DNA from 3 places in the Streptomyces sp. NPDC003023 genome. Region 2 is predicted to be linked to each of the others. Evidence: riboswitches for the same ligand, from Rfam matches in the RefSeq annotation. Region 2 holds a riboswitch; each other region holds the start of a gene.

Region 1 (6,133 bases), on a different contig from region 2:
ATCCGGCATGAGCGACGCGAGCGCCCGCACGGCGGTGCTCTTCGCGGTTCCCTTCTCTCCGCGCACGAGCACACCGCCGACCGCCGGACTGACCGCGTTGAGCAGCAGCGCCAACCGCAGATCGTCCATCCCGACGACCGCGGTGAACGGATAGGGGGTGCTCATTCCTTGATCACTCCTTCGCAATTCGGGCCCGTCGGCACCCGGGGCGCGGTGGCCCGGTGACGGATCCACTGGAACGGGGCCGGGGACGGAGCCCCGGTTCGGGACAGGACAGGACCGGGGACAGGAACGCCGCAGGCGCTGCCCGCGCCGGCCCGCCTCACGGCGCACCCGGCGGCACGAACGGCAGTCCCGCCGGCGCCCCGTCCTCGATGAGCCGCAGCAACGCCCCCGTGTCGGCGTGCTCCTCGATCAGATCGCCCAGCAGGTCCAGCTGCTCCTCCCGCAGGGCCCCGAAGCTCGTGTCCGGCGCCGGTACGAAACGCCGTCCCGCCCGCACCGCGACCTCCCGCAGGAACGCCCGCCGGAAGCCGTCGCTCTCCAGCGATCCGTGCCAGTGCGTCCCCCACACCGAGCCCACCCGGCAGCCGTCCAGGAAGGGCTCGCCGCCGCCCACCTCCGCGACCCCGTGATGGATCTCGTAACCCTCGACCCGCTCGCCCAGTGCCTCACCCACCGGACGGGCGAGCGTCTTCTCACGCGCGAACCGCACCCGCACCGGGAGCAGCCCGAGCCCGTCGACCTCGCCCGCCCTCGACTCGACGTCGTCCTCGATGTGTTCAGCCAGCGCCTGGAAGCCGCCGCAGATGCCAAGCACCGGCCGCCCCTCCGCCGCCCGCCGCGCCAGCGCGTCCGCCAGACCGCGCTCGCGCAGCCACGCCAGCGCCCTGACCGTCCCGCGCGTGCCCGGGACGACCACCAGGTCGGCGTCGACGAGTTCCTCCGGGCGGTCCACGAAGCGGACCACGACGCCCGGTTCGGCCGCCAGCGCGTCGACGTCGGTGAAGTTCGACATCAGCGGCACCGCGCACACCGCGACCCGCAGCACGTCCTCGCCGACGGGCGCCGCGAGAACCGACTCGCGTACGGCACCGCGCAGGGACACCCTCAGGCCGTCCTCCTCGTCGATGCCGAGCCCGTGCGCGTACGGCAGCACACCGAACGTCGGCCGTCCCGTGAGGCCGCGCAGCATGTCGAGTCCCGGTTCGAGCAGCGACACGTCACCGCGGAACTTGTTGACCAGATAGCCCGCGACGAGTGCCTGGTCCTCGGGACCGAGCAGCGCCGTCGTGCCGAAGAACTGAGCGAACACCCCGCCCCGGTCGATGTCGCCGACCACCAGCACCGGCAGCCCGGCGGCCCGCGCGATGCCCATGTTCACGATGTCCGTACGCCGCAGATTGATCTCGGCCGGACTGCCGGCCCCCTCGCAGATCACGGCGTCATACGTGCCCCGCAGTTCGTCCAGGCACGCCATGACCGGCTCGAACAACTCCCGCTGTCTTCCCCCGTGGTAGCCGCGGGCGCTCAGTTCACCGACCGGCCTGCCCATCAGCACCACCTGGCTGGAACGGTCGCTGCCCGGCTTGAGCAGCACGGGGTTCATCAGCGCCGACGGCTCCACGCGCGCGGCCTGCGCCTGCATGGCCTGCGCCCGCCCGATCTCCGCGCCCTCGCGCGTCACGAACGAATTGAGGGACATGTTCTGCCCCTTGAACGGCGCGACCTTCACCCCCTGCCGCACCAGCCACCGGCAGATCCCGGCAGTGACGACGCTCTTGCCCGCGTCGGACGTGGTCCCCGCGACCAGCAGTCCACCGCTCATGCCCGTCTCCGTCCCATCGCTGCTCCCACGGCGAGCCGGGCGCCCGCACAGACCGCCAGGGTCACGAGCCCGACCCGGCGCGACAGTTGTACCGCCCGCCCGATGTCCCCGAACTCCACTGCCCGTCCCCGCTCGTTGAGCACGGGCCGGTGCTCGACGCGCCCGCCGTACGAGAGGGTCCCGCCGAGTCGTACGCCGAGCGCGCCCGCGAAGGACGCCTCGACGGGGCCCGCGTTGGGGCTGGGGTGCCTGCCCGCGTCGGCCCGCCAGGCGCGCACCGCGCCGCGCGGGTCCGGTCCGCAGACGGCCGCCAGCGCGGCGGTCAGCCGCGCACCGGGCCATCCCGCGACGTCGTCCAGCCTCGCCGAGGCCCAGCCGTAGCGTCGGTGGCGGGGCGACTTGTGGCCGACCATCGCGTCCAGGGTGTTCACCGCGCGAAAGCCCACCAGCCCCGGCACGCCCGCGACCGCGCCCCACACGAGGGCGCCGACGACCGCGTCGGAGGTGTTCTCGGCGACGGACTCCACGACGGCGCGCGCGATCTGCCGCTCGTCCAGGGACTGCGGATCGCGCCCGCACAGATGCGGCAGGCGCTTCCGTGCCGCGTCGACGTCCCCGGCGGCCAGCGCCTCGCCGATGGCCGTGGCCTCGCGACCGAGCGTCGTGCCTCCGACGACGGCCCAGGTGGCGGCGGCGGTCAGCGCGACCGAGGCGAGGGGGGAGCGGCGAGCGGCACGGGCGGCCAGGGCCGCCGCGGCGACGGCGCCGCCCGCGCACACCGCTGTGTGCAGGGCGCCCCGGCCGCGGTCGTCACGCCACAGGACACGCTCGACGGCGCCTGCCGCCCGCCCGAACACGGCGACCGGATGTCCCCGGCGGGGATCGCCCAGGAGTCGGTCGCCGGCGAGGCCGGCCGCGGCGCCGTACACGAAGATTCGGTCGGCACGCATCGGATCAGTGATCCGGGACGTGGTGTCCGAAGGACAGGGCTGTACCGCGGCCAGGCATGGCAGGAGTCCTCACTCAGGGTCCGCGCCCTGGTTCGACGTGACGGCGGCGAGAGTTCCTGGCTCCCCGGGTGGCTCTTGCTCCCGGGTGACAGTGGCGGGACCGCGCCGGATTCGCACCGGACTTCCTCTTCTGCCGCCGTTGATGGCCCCGGCAGTCCACCACGCCCGCGAACGCCCGTCAACTCGCCCTTGACCTGCGGTGCGACAGTGTGCCGAGCCCCACACCGACGGACATGCGAAGGGCCGGGTCCGGCACACCCGTGGGTGTCCCGGCCCGGCCCTTCACGAGGTTCGAAACGTCAGACGACGATCAGATAGATCCCGTACGACACGGCTGCCGCACAGAGCGCGAAGCAGGCGTAGGCGCCGGTGCGGGCCGCGATGCCGGAACCTCCGGCGCGTGCGGCCGCTTCCTGCTTGGTCAGGCCCACGACGCCCAGGGTGAAGAGGCCCACCAGGGCGACGGTGGCGACGAGGCTCACGCCGAACACGGAGCCGAGAGCTACCCAGTCGATTTTCATGCTGCTGCTTCCTTACACCGTGGCCGGACGGGCCGGCTCGGGCTCGGCCGGGGCCGGGACAGTGGTCTTGATGTCGCCGGCGGGCGGCGGGGTCACGGCCGCGATGGCGGTCGTGACGACACCCGCGGGCTCCCCGGCCGGGGCATCGGCGTCATTGACGTTGGTGTGGTCGATGACCTGACGGCGCGAGATGAACCAGATCGCGACGCACGAGGCGACGAGGAAGACGGCGACGGCCGCGACACCCCAGTCACCCTGCTTGGTGACGAACTCGGAGCCCGCCGCGACGAGACCGGCGGCCGGCAGGGTCAGACCCCAGGCCACGAACATCCGGGTGGCGGTGGACCAGCGGACCACACCGCCCTTGCGACCGAGTCCCGCGCCCATGACGGCGCCGGAGCAGGAGTGCGTGGTCGACAGGGAGAAGCCGAGGTTCGAGGAGGCGAGGATCACGCTGGCCGCGCTGGTCTGGGCGGCGAAGCCCTGCTGCGGCTGGAGGTCGGTGAGGCCCTTGCCCATGGTGCGGATGATCCGCCAGCCGCCGAGGTAGGTGCCGAGCGCGATCGCGACACCGGCCGAGACGATGACCCACATCGGAGGGTTGGATCCGGGGGCGAGCACATTGCCGGCCACCAGGGCCAGCGTGATGATGCCCATGGTCTTCTGGGCGTCGTTGGTGCCGTGTGCCAGGGAGACGAGGCCCGCGGAGGCGATCTGCCCGGCGCGGTAACCCTTCGCGGTGGCCTTCTCGTCGGCGTTCTTGCCGATCTTGTACGTCAGCCGGGCCGCCAGCATGGCGGCGAGGCCCGCCACGACCGGCGCGGCGACGGCCGGGATCAGAACCTTGGTGACGACGACGCCGCCGTTGACCCCGCCGAAGCCGACCGAGGCGACCGTGGCGCCGATCAGACCGCCCATGAGGGCGTGCGAGGAGCTGGACGGCAGGCCCACCAGCCAGGTGAGGAGGTTCCACAGGATGGCGCCGACGAGCGCCGCGAAGATGACTTCAGGGGTGATGCCTGATTCGTCGACCAGTCCACTGGAGATCGTCTTGGCGACCTCCACGGAGAGGAACGCGCCGACGAGGTTCAGAACGGCGGACATGGCCACCGCGGTCTTGGGCTTCAGGGCGCCGGTCGAGATGGTCGTCGCCATCGCGTTGGCGGTGTCGTGGAAACCGTTCGTGAAATCGAACACGAGAGCTGTCACGATCACGATCGCGAGCAGCAGTGTGATGTGTTCCATTTACCCAGGCAATCGTTTGACGTCATTGACGCGAGGACCGTAGGCAACCTGGATGAACGGAAGGTGAACTGGGTCGGGCGCTGTGGTGACTCCAAGTGGAGTCGGCGGATTCCGCTTGTCCGGTTCGAGCCCTCCGCGGCGCTCCCCGCAGCCACTCGAACACCCTCCGTATCGCTGTGGCCCCGGCCCTCGCCTGACAGGATCGCGGGCATGACTGCGGACATGACCGGCGAGACGACCGGCGACATCGCACAGGCATGGCGGGAACTCGTGGGCACCGCACGCAGGACGGCCGCGGAGGGGCTCGTCGTCGGGACCTCCGGCAACGTCTCGGTCCGGGTGGGCGAACTCGTCCTCGTCACGCCGAGCGGAGTGCCGTACGACCGGCTCACGGCGCGGGACACCGTGGCCGTCGACCTCGACGGCAGGCAGGTCGTCGGCGACCTCCGGCCCACCAGCGAACTGCCGCTGCACCTCGTCCTCCACCGGGAGACCGGTGCGCGCGCAGTCGTCCACACCCACGCGGTGCACGCCACGGCCGTCTCCACCCTCGTCACCGAGCTCCCGCCGATCCACTACATGACCGCCGCACTCGGCGGTCCGGTCCGCGTCGCCCCCTACGCGCTGTACGGGACGGACGAACTGGCCCGGAACATGCTCCACGCCCTGCGTGACCGCACGGCGTGCCTGCTCCAGAACCACGGGACCGTCGCCCACGGGGACACCCTCGCCCAGGCGTACGACCGCACAGCACAACTCGAGTGGATGTGCCGCGTCTGGCTGACGGCGTCCTCCGTCCCCGGCCGCACGCCCAGCCTCCTCTCGGAGCCGCAGCTCGCTGAGGCCGCGACCAGCCTCACCACCTACGGCCAACCCGGCACCTGACCCACGTGGTGGCCTCTTCACCCCGGGGTCGTGGGAGGTGCCCCTCGACCGGAACACCATCCGCCCCCGAGGTCGCCCCCGGGTGCCGTACGGGGGGCGTTTCGCCCGCCCCCCGTGCCGCCCTGGCGGGCGATGCACCGCGCTTCGCGCGGTGGCCTCCATCTCCCCCTACGACCCGGTGGCCGTGGGTGCCTCCCACGCCGCGTAGGCAGTGCCCCGCCGCTCGGGCTGATTTCGCTCCGCGAAGTGCGCTCGAGCGGCGGGGGCAACTCCAGCCTCGTCGGCGTTTGAGGCGCGGGGGTCCGGGGGCGGCGCCCCCGAAACACCGCGCGGAGCGCGGTGAACGAGTGCGGGCGGAGTGCGGTTGCGGGACGGAGGTACCTCCCCAGCTGGGCAACTCCAGCCTCGTCGGCGTTCGAGGCGCGGGGGTCCGGGGGCGGCGCCCCCGAAACACCGCGCGGAGCGCGGTGAACGGGTCCGGGCGGAGCCCGGTGGCGGGATGGGGGCACCTCCATGGCCGCCAGGCCATAGGGGCAGGGCGGGCGGGAACACGCCCCGCGCAACGGCCCACCCCCCACTCCCGGAGCCCCCGCGGAGCGACCCACGCGGGCCCCGCCCACTGGCCCCCGCCCCCGACCGCCCCG
Region 2 (6,133 bases):
TCCTGGCCGTCACGGTCATGGGCTTCCTGGCCACGCGCTGGCGCAAGGCCGAGAACGAGAACAGCCTCGACGAGTGGGGCCTCGGCGGCAGATCCTTCGGCACCTGGGTGACCTGGTTCCTGCTCGGCGGCGACCTGTACACCGCGTACACCTTCGTCGCCGTCCCCGCGGCCATCTACGCGGCGGGCGCGGCGGGCTTCTTCGCCGTCCCTTACACGATCCTGGTCTATCCGCTGATCTTCACCTTCCTGCCGCGGCTGTGGTCGGTGTCGCACAAGCACGGATACGTGACGACCTCCGACTTCGTCCGCGGACGCTTCGGCTCCAAGGGTCTGTCCCTGGCGGTCGCGCTCACCGGCATCCTCGCCACGATGCCGTACATCGCGCTCCAGCTGGTCGGCATCCAGGCCGTGCTCGACGTCATGGGCGTCGGCGGCGGCGAGGACACCAACTGGTTCATCAAGGACCTGCCGCTGCTGATCGCCTTCGGTGTGCTCGCGGCCTACACGTACTCGTCCGGACTGCGAGCGCCGGCGCTGATCGCCTTCGTCAAGGACACCCTGATCTACATCGTCATCGCGGTGGCGATCATCTACATCCCGATCAAGCTGGGTGGCTTCGACGCGATCTTCGCCAGCGCCGGCGAGAAGTTCTCGCAGGTCAACGAGGCGACGGGCAAGCCTACCGGTGCACTCGTGCCCGGTGACATGGGCCACTGGGGCTACGCCACGCTGGCGCTCGGCTCCGCGCTCGCGCTCTTCATGTACCCGCACTCGATCACGGCGACCCTGTCCTCCCGCAGCCGCGAGGTCATCCGCAGGAACACCACGATCCTGCCGCTCTACTCGCTGATGCTCGGCCTGTTGGCGCTGCTCGGCTTCATGGCGATCGCGGCCGGGGTGAACGTCAAGAACGGCCAGCTGGCCATCCCGCAGCTGTTCGAGAACATGTTCCCCGACTGGTTCGCGGGTGTCGCCTTCGCCGCCATCGGCATCGGCGCGCTGGTCCCGGCCGCCATCATGTCGATCGCCGCGGCGAACCTGTTCACCCGCAACATCTACAAGGACTTCCTGAAGCCCGACGCGACCCCGGCGCAGGAGACCAAGGTCTCCAAGCTGGTCTCGCTGCTGGTCAAGGTCGGCGCCCTGGTCTTCGTCCTCACCATGGACAAGACCGTCGCGATCAACTTCCAGCTGCTCGGCGGGATCTGGATCCTTCAGACCTTCCCGGCCCTGGTGGGCGGACTGTTCACCCGCTGGTTCCACCGCTGGGCACTCCTCGGCGGCTGGGCGGTCGGCATGGTCTACGGCACCGCCGCCGCGTACGGCGTCGCCAGCCCGACGCAGAAGCACTTCGGCGGCTCGTCCGCGGAGATCCCGGGCATCGGCGAGATCGGCTACATCGGTCTCACCGCGTTCGTACTGAACGTCGTCGTCACCGTGGTCCTCACGTTCGTCCTGCGGGCGGCCAAGGCCCCCGACGGCATCGACGAGACCAGCCCGTCCGACTACACCGCGGACGCGGGCGACCCCGGCGTCAAGGTCGAGCTCCCGCCGGCCACGGCGGGTGCGCCGGGCGGTCACTGACCTTCGCGCAGAGGCAGGGGCCGTCGCATCTCCGGGAGGAAATGCGACGGCCCTTTGCCGTGCGTTGATGCACACTGCCGGGCATGGACACAGTGATCAGAAGAATCGAACCGGAGGAGCACACGGCGCTCGGCGAGTTGACCGCCCGCACGTACCTCGACGGCGGGCTGCTCGCCTTTGGTGCCGAGGACCCCTATCTGCCGGTTCTGCGCGATGTCGCGGGACGCGCGGAGGGCGCGGAGGTGTACGTCGCCGTCGACACCGCCGGAGCCCTCCTCGGCGGCGTCACGTTCGTCGCCGGGAGCGGACGGTGGGCGGACATCGCGGGCCCCGGCGAGGCCGAGTTCAGGATGCTCGCCGTCGCGCCACAGGCACGCGGCCGGGGTGTCGGGGAGCAGCTGGTGCGCCTGTGCACCGACCGGGCGCGTGCCGTTCCCGGGTGCGTACGGCTCGTGCTGTCGACCGACCCCGAAATGCACGCCGCGCACCGCTTGTACGAACGGCTGGGCTTCGTGCGCACGCCGGAGCGGGACTGGTCGCCGTTCCCCGAGCTGTCCTTGCTGCTGACCTACGCGCTCGAGCTCCGATAGCCACGCGACACAACATGTGGGGGGTGGCGTAGCCAACCGCCCCCACATGTATGCTCATCTCGCTGTCGCCGCAGGGGAATCCGGTGCAAATCCGGAACTGTCCCGCAACGGTGTGATCCGGTGCGCTTCGCCGTACCCGTTTCAAGTCCGACGACCTGCCGACGGTGCATCCGGTTCGACCGACCCGGATGCCCAGACGTCCGGGCCTCGCGGTTGGGCCGGTGGACGCCGTGCACGACGTGCTGCCCTGGAGCACGTCGTACGGCCCTCACCTCCCTCCGCCCGCCCGGAACCGAGCGAGGGAGAGCGTCATATGAGCATCGCGCCGGCCGATCCGGTCGCAGCGACGGAGAACAACGGGCCCGGGACCGCACTGCTGCGGACCCTCACGGACCTCACCGCCGATCTGCCCCACACCGACCCCGGCAGGGTCGCCGCCGCGGCGCTGCGCGGCCGGCACGCCGGCTCCGACGCCGCCGAGCTTCGCTCCCTCGCCACCGACGCCGCGGCAGGCCTGATCTCGGAGGACCCCTCCTACTCGCGGCTCGCCGCACGCCTGCTGACCCGTCACATCGCCGACGAGGCCGCCGGGCAGGGCGCGACGGCCTTCTCTGCCTCCGTCGCGGTCGGCCACCACGAGGGCCTGATCGCCGACCGCACGGCGGCCTTCGTCGCACTGCACGCGCGGCGCCTCGACGCGCTGATCGACCGGGCGGCGGACGACCGCTTCGGCTATTTCGGGCTGCGCACGCTCTACAGCCGCTATCTGTTGCGCCACCCGATCACCCGCCAGGTGATCGAGACCCCGCAGCACTTCATGCTGCGCGTCGCCTGCGGCCTCGCCGCGGACGACTCGGTACGCGCCCTGGACGAGGTCGCCGCGCTGTACGGGCTGATGAGCCGGCTCGACTATCTGCCCTCCTCCCCCACGCTGTTCAACTCCGGCACCCGCCACCCGCAGATGTCGTCCTGCTACCTGCTGGACTCGCCGCTCGACGAGCTCGACTCGATCTACGACCGCTATCACCAGGTCGCACGTCTGTCCAAGCACGCCGGTGGCATCGGACTCTCGTACTCCCGCATCCGCTCCCGCGGTTCGCTGATCCGCGGCACGAACGGGCACTCCAACGGCATCGTGCCGTTCCTGAAGACCCTCGACGCCTCCGTGGCGGCGGTGAACCAGGGCGGCCGGCGCAAGGGCGCCGCCGCGATCTACCTGGAGACGTGGCACGCGGACGTCGAGGAGTTCCTGGAGCTGCGCGACAACACCGGTGAGGACGCCCGGCGTACGCACAACCTGAATCTGGCGCACTGGATCCCCGACGAGTTCATGCGCCGCGTCGAGGCCGACGCCGACTGGTCGCTGTTCTCGCCGGCCGACGTCCCGGAACTGGTCGACCTGTGGGGCGAGGAGTTCGACACGGCCTACCGCCGTGCCGAGGCCGCCGGGCTGGCCCTCAGGTCCGTCCCGGCCAGGGACCTCTACGGCCGGATGATGCGCACGCTCGCCCAGACCGGAAACGGCTGGATGACCTTCAAGGACGCCTCCAACCGCACCGCCAACCAGACGGCGGAGCCGGGCCGGGTCGTCCACTCGTCGAACCTGTGCACCGAGATCCTCGAGGTCACGGATGACGGCGAGACCGCGGTGTGCAACCTCGGCTCCGTCAACCTGGGCTCGTTCGTCGACGAGGCAGCCGGCGACAGGATCGACTGGGAGCGGCTGGACGCGACCGTCCGCACGGCCGTCACGTTCCTCGACCGCGTCGTCGACATCAACTTCTACCCGACCGAGCAGGCCGGCCGGTCCAACGCCCGGTGGCGGCCGGTGGGCCTCGGCGTGATGGGCCTGCAGGACGTCTTCTTCAAGCTGCGGCTCCCCTTCGACTCCGCCGAGGCGAAAGCCCTGTCGACGCGGATCGCCGAACGGATCATGCTGGCCGCCTACGAGGCCTCCTGCGACCTGGCCGAACGCGAAGGCCCGCTGCCCGCCTGGTCCGAGACCCGCGCGGCACGGGGCGTGCTGCACCCCGACCACTACGACACGGACCTGAACTGGCCGGAGCGCTGGGACGCCCTGCGTGCCCGTGTCGCCGAGGTCGGCATGCGCAACTCGCTGCTCCTGGCCATCGCGCCCACCGCCACCATCGCCTCGATCGCGGGGGTGTACGAGTGCATCGAGCCGCAGGTGTCCAACCTCTTCAAGCGCGAGACGCTGAGCGGTGAGTTCCTCCAGGTCAACGCCTACCTGGTGGAGGACCTGAAGAGGCTGGGCGTCTGGGACGCGCAGTCCCGCGAGGCGCTGCGGGAGGCCAGCGGCTCGGTCCAGGGCTTCAGCTGGATCCCCGAGGACGTCCGCGCCCTGTACCGCACGGCCTGGGAGATCCCGCAGCGCGGCCTGATCGACATGGCGGCGGCCCGCACGCCGTTCCTGGACCAGAGCCAGTCGCTGAACCTGTTCCTGGAGACGCCGACCATCGGGAAGCTGAGCTCGATGTACGCGTACGCCTGGAAGAAGGGCCTGAAGACGACGTACTACCTGCGTTCGCGTCCGGCCACCCGCATCGCCCGCGCCGCGCAGGCGACCGTCCCCGTCCAGCAGGCCGCCGACCCCGAGGCCGTCGCCTGCTCCCTGGAAAACCCCGAGTCCTGCGAGGCCTGCCAGTGATGTCCGAGAAGAACCTGCTCGATCCCGGCTTCGAGCTCACCCTGCGTCCGATGCGGTACCCGGACTTCTACGAGCGCTACCGCGACGCCATCAAGAACACCTGGACCGTGGAGGAGGTCGACCTCCACTCCGACGTCGCCGACCTGGCCAGGCTCACCCCCGGCGAGCAGCACCTGATCGGCCGCCTGGTCGCGTTCTTCGCGACCGGTGACTCGATCGTCGCCAACAACCTGGTCCTCACCCTCTACAAGCACATCAACTCGCCGGAGGCGCGCCTGTATCTGTCGCGTCAGCTGTTCGAGGAGGCCGTGCACGTCCAGTTCTATCTGACCCTGCTGGACACCTACCTCCCCGACCCGGAGGACCGGACGGCCGCCTTCGCGGCGGTCGAGAACATCCCGTCCATCCGGGAGAAGGCCCAGTTCTGCTTCAAGTGGATGGACTCCGTCGAGGCCGTCGACCGGCTGGAGACGAAGGCGGACCGCCGCCGCTTCCTGCTGAACCTGATCTGCTTCGCCGCCTGCATCGAGGGGCTGTTCTTCTACGGTGCCTTCGCCTATGTCTACTGGTTCCGCTCCCGCGGCCTGCTGCACGGCCTGGCCACCGGCACCAACTGGGTGTTCCGCGACGAGACGATGCACATGAACTTCGCCTTCGAGGTCGTGGACACCGTCCGCAAGGAAGAGCCCGATCTCTTCGACGACGAACTCCAGCAGCAGGTCACGGACATGCTGAGGGAGGCCGTGGAGGCCGAGCTGCAGTTCGGCAGGGACCTGTGCGGTGACGGTCTGCCGGGCATGAACACCGAGTCGATGCGCGAGTACCTCGAGTGCGTGGCCGACCAGCGCCTCACCCGGCTCGGCTTCGCTCCCGTGTACGGCTCCGAGAACCCGTTCTCCTTCATGGAGTTGCAGGGTGTCCAGGAGCTGACGAACTTCTTCGAGCGCCGCCCGTCGGCCTACCAGGTCGCGGTCGAGGGCTCGGTGGATCTGGACGAGGACTTCTGAGCCGGTGCCGGTCGACGGCGGCCCGCACCTCGCCGTGCGAGGTGCGGGCCGCCGTGCGGTTTCAGATGCCGCAACTGGATGCGGACCAGTAACGGCTCGACCGGTGGTCGACGTGGGTGTGGTCGTTGTGGCCCGGGTAGCCGGGGCCGAGGATCCCCCGGAACCCGTGGTAGCGGGCCTGCTTGGCCATGGTGCACAGGGAGTGCGATCCCGCTCCGAGGTCGACGCCGTCACCGTACAGGTGGCGGCTGCTGGAGGAGCCTCCCACCGCGCTGTTGCAGG
Region 3 (6,133 bases), on a different contig from region 2:
TCTCCAGGTCGCCGGACATACCGGTGAAATTCTCCCCGAACGAGGACAGCCACTTGGCCAGGCTCTCGGGGGTGTCACGTTCGGGGTCGGTGGTGACGAAGACGACGCGGACGCTCTCGCGCACGGCCGCAGGCTGCTGCTTGAGGGCCAGGGAGATGTCGCCCATGGTGGTGGGGCATACGTCGGGGCAGTTGGTGTAACCGAAGAACACCAGCGTCGTCTTGCCGGCGGTCCGCTCGCGCAGGTCGAACGGCTTGCCGTCGGTGCCGGTCAGGACCAGGTCGGGCTTGCTGAACGGAGGGTCCAGTTCGGTGCCCCGATAGGGGCCGGCATCCGCTTGCGCGACGACGGCGGGCTTGTCGGCCTCGTGGTGGGGCGTGGAGGTGCCGCAGCCGACCAGGAGCGCCGCGCCGGCGAGGGCGGCAGCGGCGGACAGGCGGACCGTACGGATGCGGTGCATGAGGTCAATTCCGATCGAGATCACGGGGTGCGGTCAGGGCATCGGACGGGACGGCCCGCCACGGGCACACCCCGCATGAAACAACGTAACGGACGCTGATACGAGCACCGGAACCGCCCCGACACCGCCGGCACCCACTCCATGTACCACCTCGCGGTGAGGCGATCAGCGCGACGTCCACCGCCGGCCCACCCTCGCCCTCGCTGTGCACGGCTCCAGGGCGCGCGGCGTCGTGCGGTCGGGCACCGGCCAAGCATGGCGGTGCGGATCTGCACGGTCTGCGACACCGGCCGGCGATCTTCCGCTACCCCCGCCGTGTCCACAGCAGACACGCCCGGCTGACCAAGATCGTTCCCGCCGGTTCGTACCGCATCGCCCACCACGCCCGGTTCCCCGGCCACGCATGCCCCTTCGATACTGGGTACGGTCACCCAACAGCATCGAGACAACAGTCCAGACAGTCCTGACGACCAGTCAGCAGCCTGCGGATCCAGTCGGCGTCCACCCCGCCGGAGACCGCCCGACGCCGCCGTCGACCGCCACAACTGAACGCCCCATACACACCTGCCGACCAGGCTGGACCTTGTCCAGGAACCTGGCCGGCAACCTTCCCGGGAGGAACCGTTGAGGATGCTCATCAATGTGCCGGAGACCGCGGTCGCTGACGCGCTTCGGGGAATGGCGGCAGCGCACCCCGAGCTGGCCGTGGACGTGGACAACCGGGTGATGGTGCGGCGTGACGCGCCGGTGGCCGGCAAGGTGGCGCTGGTGTCCGGCGGAGGGTCGGGGCACGAGCCGCTGCACGGCGGGTTCGTCGGGCACGGGATGCTCGACGGTGCCTGCCCCGGCGAGGTGTTCACCAGTCCGGTGCCCGACCAGATGGTGCGGGCCGCCGCCGCTGTCGACAGCGGCGAGGGCGTGCTGTTCGTGGTGAAGAACTACACCGGTGACGTGCTGAACTTCGACATGGCGGCCGAACTCGCGGAGGACGAGGGAGTCCGGCTCGCGAGGGTCCTGGTCGACGACGACGTCGCGGTGCGGGACAGTCTCTACACGGCCGGGCGGCGCGGCACCGGGGCGACCCTCTTCGTGGAGAAGATCGCCGGGGCGGCCGCCGAGGAACGGGCCCCGCTGGAGCGGGTGGAGGCGATCGGCCGGCAGGTGAACGAGTCGTCGCGCAGCTTCGGAGTGGCACTGAGCGCCTGCAGCACCCCCGCGAAGGGCGGCCCCACCTTCGACCTGCCGCCCGGCGAGTTGGAGCTGGGCGTCGGCATCCACGGCGAGCCGGGGCGGGAGCGGCGGCCGATGATGACGTCACGCGAGATCGCGGACTTCGCCGTCGATGCCGTGCTGGAGGATCTGCGGCCCTCCGGCCCGGTGCTGGCGCTCGTCAACGGCATGGGCGCGACGCCGCTGCTGGAGCTGTACGGGTTCAACGCCGAGGTCCAGCGGGTGCTGGCCGAGCGGGACGTGGCCGTGGCCAGGACCCTTGTCGGCAACTACGTGACCTCGCTCGACATGGCCGGCGCCTCTGTGACGCTGTGCCAGGTCGACGAGGAACTGCTGCGGCTGTGGGACGCGCCTGTGCAGACGCCCGCTCTGCGGTGGGGCCGGTGACGGGCACCACGCCGCGTACCGCTTCCGCTGCCCATCGCTTTCACTTTCGCTCGGACGGATCGACTCACCCAGGGAGTTCTTGTGCTCGACGCCGATTTCTTCCGCCGCTGGCTGGCAGCGGTCGCCGCCGCGGTGGACCGGGAGGCGGACCGACTGACCGAGCTGGACTCGGCGATCGGTGACGCGGACCACGGCAGCAACCTCCGACGTGGCTTCGCTGCCGTCCGCGCCGCTCTGGAGAAGGAGCCGCCGACGACGCCCGGTGCCGTCCTGATGCTGGCGGGACGGCAGCTGGTGTCGACGGTCGGCGGCGCGTCGGGTCCTTTGTACGGGACGCTGCTCCGGCGCACCGGCAAGGCCCTCGGCGAGGACCCGGAGGTGACGCCGACGCAGCTCGCCGAGGCGTTGCGGGCGGGCGTGGCGGCGCTGGCGCAGTTGGGGGGTGCGAAGGCGGGTGACAAGACCATGCTGGACGCACTCGAGCCGGCGGTGGCGGCGCTGGGCGACAGTACGCGGTCGTTCGCCGCGGCCCGCGAGGCGGCGGAGCAGGGGGCCCTGGCCACCGTGCCGATGCAGGCACGCAAGGGCAGGGCCAGCTATCTCGGGGAACGCAGCATCGGTCATCAGGACCCCGGCGCCACGTCGTCGGCCCTTCTGGTGGCCGCCCTCGCCGAGACGTCGGAGACGTCGGAGACGGCAGAGGAGTCGGCGACGGCAGAGGGGTCGGCGTGAGCAGCGGCAAGCAGGTGGGCATCGTGCTGGTCTCGCACAGCAAGGAGGTCGCCGCCTCGGTGGCCGAGCTCGCCAAGGGGCTCTTTGGGGGCGGTGCGACGGCGCCGGTGGCCCCGGCCGGCGGCACACCGGACGGCGGTCTCGGCACCAGCGCGGACCTGATCACCGCGGCGGCGGAGCAGGTCGACGGCGGCGCGGGGGTCGCGGTCCTCGTGGACCTGGGCAGTGCCGTGCTGACGGTCAAGGCGCTGCTCGCCGAGGGCGACGAACTGCCCGAAGGGACCCGGCTGGTGGACGCGCCTTTCGTGGAGGGCGCCGTGGCGGCCTTGGTGACGGCCTCCGCGGGCGGCGATCTGGACGCGGTCGAGGCCGCGGCCTCGGAGGCGTACGACTACCGCAAGCAGTGACGCGAGGGGCGGCCCGCGGCCGGGGGTGTGGCGAACGGCTCACCCGGCAGCGGGCCGGTGCACCCGTGCGCGGCTTGTGATGTCGCTGGTCGGCGCACTACTGTCACGGGGCCTTGGTGTTCGGGAAACCGGTGCGGTACCGGTGCGGCCCTCGCCACTGTGATCGGGAAGTCCGGCTCCACCCCCTCACGGGGAGCCACTGGGACACCTCGCGCCTGCGCGTGGTGCCCGGGAAGGCGGAGTCCGGGCGGCATGACCCGTCAGCCAGGAGACCGGCCAGGGTGCGTTGTCCATCCACGAGGTGCTGGAGAGGGTCTCCCACATCATGCATATAGCCGAGGGGTATCTGCCCCCGCTGCACGCCGCCGCCTGGGGCGTCGCGTCCGCCCCGTTCGTCGTCCACGGCGTGCGCGCCCTGACACGCGAGGTCAGGGCCAATCCCGAATCGACTCTGCTGCTCGGTGCGTCGGGCGCGTTCACGTTCGTCCTGTCCGCGCTGAAGATTCCGTCGGTGACGGGCAGCTGCTCCCACCCGACGGGTACGGGCCTCGGAGCGATCCTGTTCAGGCCGCCGGTGATGGCGGTGCTCGGCACCATCACACTGCTCTTCCAGGCGCTGCTGCTCGCGCACGGCGGACTGACCACGCTCGGTGCCAACGCCTTCTCCATGGCGGTCGTCGGGCCCTGGGCGGGGTACGGGATCTACCGGCTGCTTCGCGGGTTCGGGGTGCCGCTGATGGTGAGCGTGTTCTTCGGCGCGTTCTTCGCCGACCTGTCCACGTACTGCGTCACCAGCGTGCAGCTGGCCCTGGCGTTCCCGGACCCCGGCAGCGGCGTTTCCGGCGCGCTCGCGAAGTTCGGCGGCATCTTCGCCGTCACGCAGCTGCCGCTGGCGGTCAGCGAGGGTCTGCTCACCGTGCTGGTGATGCGACTGCTCAGCCGGTCCAGCAAGGGCGAACTGACCAGGCTGGGTGTGCTGGTGACGGGGACGAAGAAGGAGGCGGCGGTCCGATGAGCCGTAACGCGAGGATCAACACGCTGCTGCTGCTGGCCGTGGCGGCCCTGGCCGTACTGCCGCTCGCTCTCGGGCTCGGGGACCACAAGCAGGAGCCTTTCACGGGGGCCGACGGGGAGGCCGAGGCGGCGATCACCGAGCTGGAGCCGGACTACGAGCCGTGGTTCACCCCCCTGTACGAACCGCCGTCCGGGGAGATCGAGTCGGCGCTCTTCTCGCTGCAGGCGGCACTGGGCGCGGGCGTGCTCGCGTACTACTTCGGGCTGCGCAGGGGCCGGCGGCAGGGTGAGGAGCGGGCCGCCGCCGCTTTCGCCGAAAAGGCCGCGGCGCCGGCGGGCGCGAGCTCCGACGCGGCAGACGCCGACGCCGGCCCGGCAGGCACTTCCGCCGCGGCAGACACCGGCTCCGACCCGGCAGGCACTTCCACCGCGGCAGACACCGGCTCCGACCCGGAGGACGCGGCGTACCCCTCTTCCGGTACCGGCGCCGACGCCGGTACCCGGGCGCCGTAGCCGCCGATGCTGCCCATCGACGTGGCGGCGCACAGCAGTCGCTGGCGCCGCCGCCATCCGTGCGAAAAAGCCGCCCTCGGGTTCGGCCTGACCTTGGCGGCCGTCTGCCTTCCGCCCTGGCCGGGCGCAGTCCTGGTCGCAGCGGCGACGCTCACGGTGCTGCTCGGCCCCGCCGGTGTGGCTCCGCGCCGGCTGTGGCGGGCGTTCCGCGTACCGCTGGGTTTCTGTGTCACCGGTGCCGTACCGCTGCTGTTCGCGGTCGGTGGCCCGGACGGGCCGGTCGCGTTCGCGCCGGACGGGCCGGCGGACGCCGTGCGGCTGCTGCTGCGCACGTCCGCCGCGTCCCTCGGTGTGCTGCTGTTCGCGTTCACGACGCCCGTGTCCGACGTGCTGCCGCGCCTGGTGAGAGCGGGCGTGCCGCCACCCGTGGTGGACGTGGCGCTCGTGATGTACCGGATCAGCTTTCTGCTGCTCGACGCCGTGAGCAACATCCGCCAGGCGCAGGCCGCCCGTCTCGGCCACACGAGCAGGGCCGCCGCGTGGCGGTCGCTCGCGGGACTCGGCGCGACGGCCTTCGTACGCGCCTTCGACCGGGCGAGCCGTCTCCAGGCCGGACTCGCGGGCCGCGGCTACGACGGCACCCTGCGGGTGCTGGTGCCGAGGGCGACGGTGTCACGGCCGTTCCTCGCCTCGGTCGCCGCGCTGCTGTCCGCCATCGTCGTCCTGACTCTCGTGCTCGAAAGGTACGTCCTTTGATCGTGGAACTCGTCGATGCCGGTTACGCCTACGAGGACGGCCCAGACGTTCTCAGCGGCATCGGCCTCGGCCTCGTCGAGGGCCGCTCGACGGCGCTGCTGGGACGCAACGGGAGCGGCAAGACGACACTGCTGCGGCTGCTGAGCGGTGGTCTGCGGCCTCGCTCCGGCCAACTGCGCCTGGGTGGTGAGGCGGTGGCCTACGATCGGGCAGGGCTCACCCGTCTGCGTACGACGGTGCAGCTGGTCGTGCAGGATCCGGACGACCAGCTGTTCGCGGCCTCGGTCGAACAGGACGTCTCGTTCGGCCCGATGAACCTCGGGCTGGACGAGGACGAGGTGCGGCTCCGGGTGGACGAGGCCCTGGCGGCGATGGACATCGTCGCCCTGCGGGACCGGCCGACCCATCTGCTCTCGTACGGGCAGCGCAAGCGGGCCGCGATCGCGGGCGCGGTGGCGATGCGGCCCCGGGTACTGATCCTCGACGAGCCCACCGCGGGTCTCGATCCGCACGGGCAGGAGCGACTGCTCGACGTCCTCGGCGCACTGCGCGCGTCGGGGACGACGGTCGTCATGGCGACGCACGACGTCGATCTGGCGCTGCGCTGGGCCGACGACGCCGCGGTGCTCTCACC

The links. Region 2 has a riboswitch for cobalamin ahead of ACFYV1_RS27025 (ribonucleoside-diphosphate reductase subunit alpha). Riboswitches for the same ligand answer to the same signal wherever they lie in the genome.
Region 1: another riboswitch for cobalamin. It lies ahead of ACFYV1_RS11465 (cobalamin biosynthesis protein); the one in region 2 lies ahead of ACFYV1_RS27025 (ribonucleoside-diphosphate reductase subunit alpha).
Region 3: another riboswitch for cobalamin. It lies ahead of ACFYV1_RS24720 (energy-coupling factor ABC transporter permease); the one in region 2 lies ahead of ACFYV1_RS27025 (ribonucleoside-diphosphate reductase subunit alpha).

Annotation. Positions count from the first base shown of each region.
Region 1 is NZ_JBIAPL010000002.1:715,793-721,925, forward strand. Features, by position in the region: gene ACFYV1_RS11455 (putative cobaltochelatase) at 1-165, opposite strand, end outside; gene ACFYV1_RS11460 (cobyric acid synthase) at 323-1,828, opposite strand; gene ACFYV1_RS11465 (cobalamin biosynthesis protein) at 1,825-2,778, opposite strand; cobalamin riboswitch at 2,869-3,006, opposite strand; gene ACFYV1_RS11470 (hypothetical protein) at 3,138-3,359, opposite strand; gene ACFYV1_RS11475 (anion permease) at 3,372-4,604, opposite strand; gene ACFYV1_RS11480 (class II aldolase/adducin family protein) at 4,815-5,489, shown strand.
Region 2 is NZ_JBIAPL010000009.1:248,426-254,558, forward strand. Features, by position in the region: gene mctP (monocarboxylate uptake permease MctP) at 1-1,586, shown strand, start outside; gene ACFYV1_RS27020 (GNAT family N-acetyltransferase) at 1,670-2,176, shown strand; cobalamin riboswitch at 2,220-2,354, shown strand; gene ACFYV1_RS27025 (ribonucleoside-diphosphate reductase subunit alpha) at 2,490-4,844, shown strand; gene ACFYV1_RS27030 (ribonucleotide-diphosphate reductase subunit beta) at 4,844-5,851, shown strand; gene ACFYV1_RS27035 (D-Ala-D-Ala carboxypeptidase family metallohydrolase) at 5,913-6,133, opposite strand, start outside.
Region 3 is NZ_JBIAPL010000008.1:19,732-25,864, forward strand. Features, by position in the region: gene ACFYV1_RS24700 (SCO family protein) at 1-460, opposite strand, end outside; gene dhaK (dihydroxyacetone kinase subunit DhaK) at 1,085-2,077, shown strand; gene dhaL (dihydroxyacetone kinase subunit DhaL) at 2,159-2,809, shown strand; gene ACFYV1_RS24715 (PTS-dependent dihydroxyacetone kinase phosphotransferase subunit DhaM) at 2,806-3,216, shown strand; cobalamin riboswitch at 3,314-3,512, shown strand; gene ACFYV1_RS24720 (energy-coupling factor ABC transporter permease) at 3,542-4,231, shown strand; gene ACFYV1_RS24725 (energy-coupling factor ABC transporter substrate-binding protein) at 4,228-4,743, shown strand; gene cbiQ (cobalt ECF transporter T component CbiQ) at 4,750-5,499, shown strand; gene ACFYV1_RS24735 (energy-coupling factor ABC transporter ATP-binding protein) at 5,502-6,133, shown strand, end outside.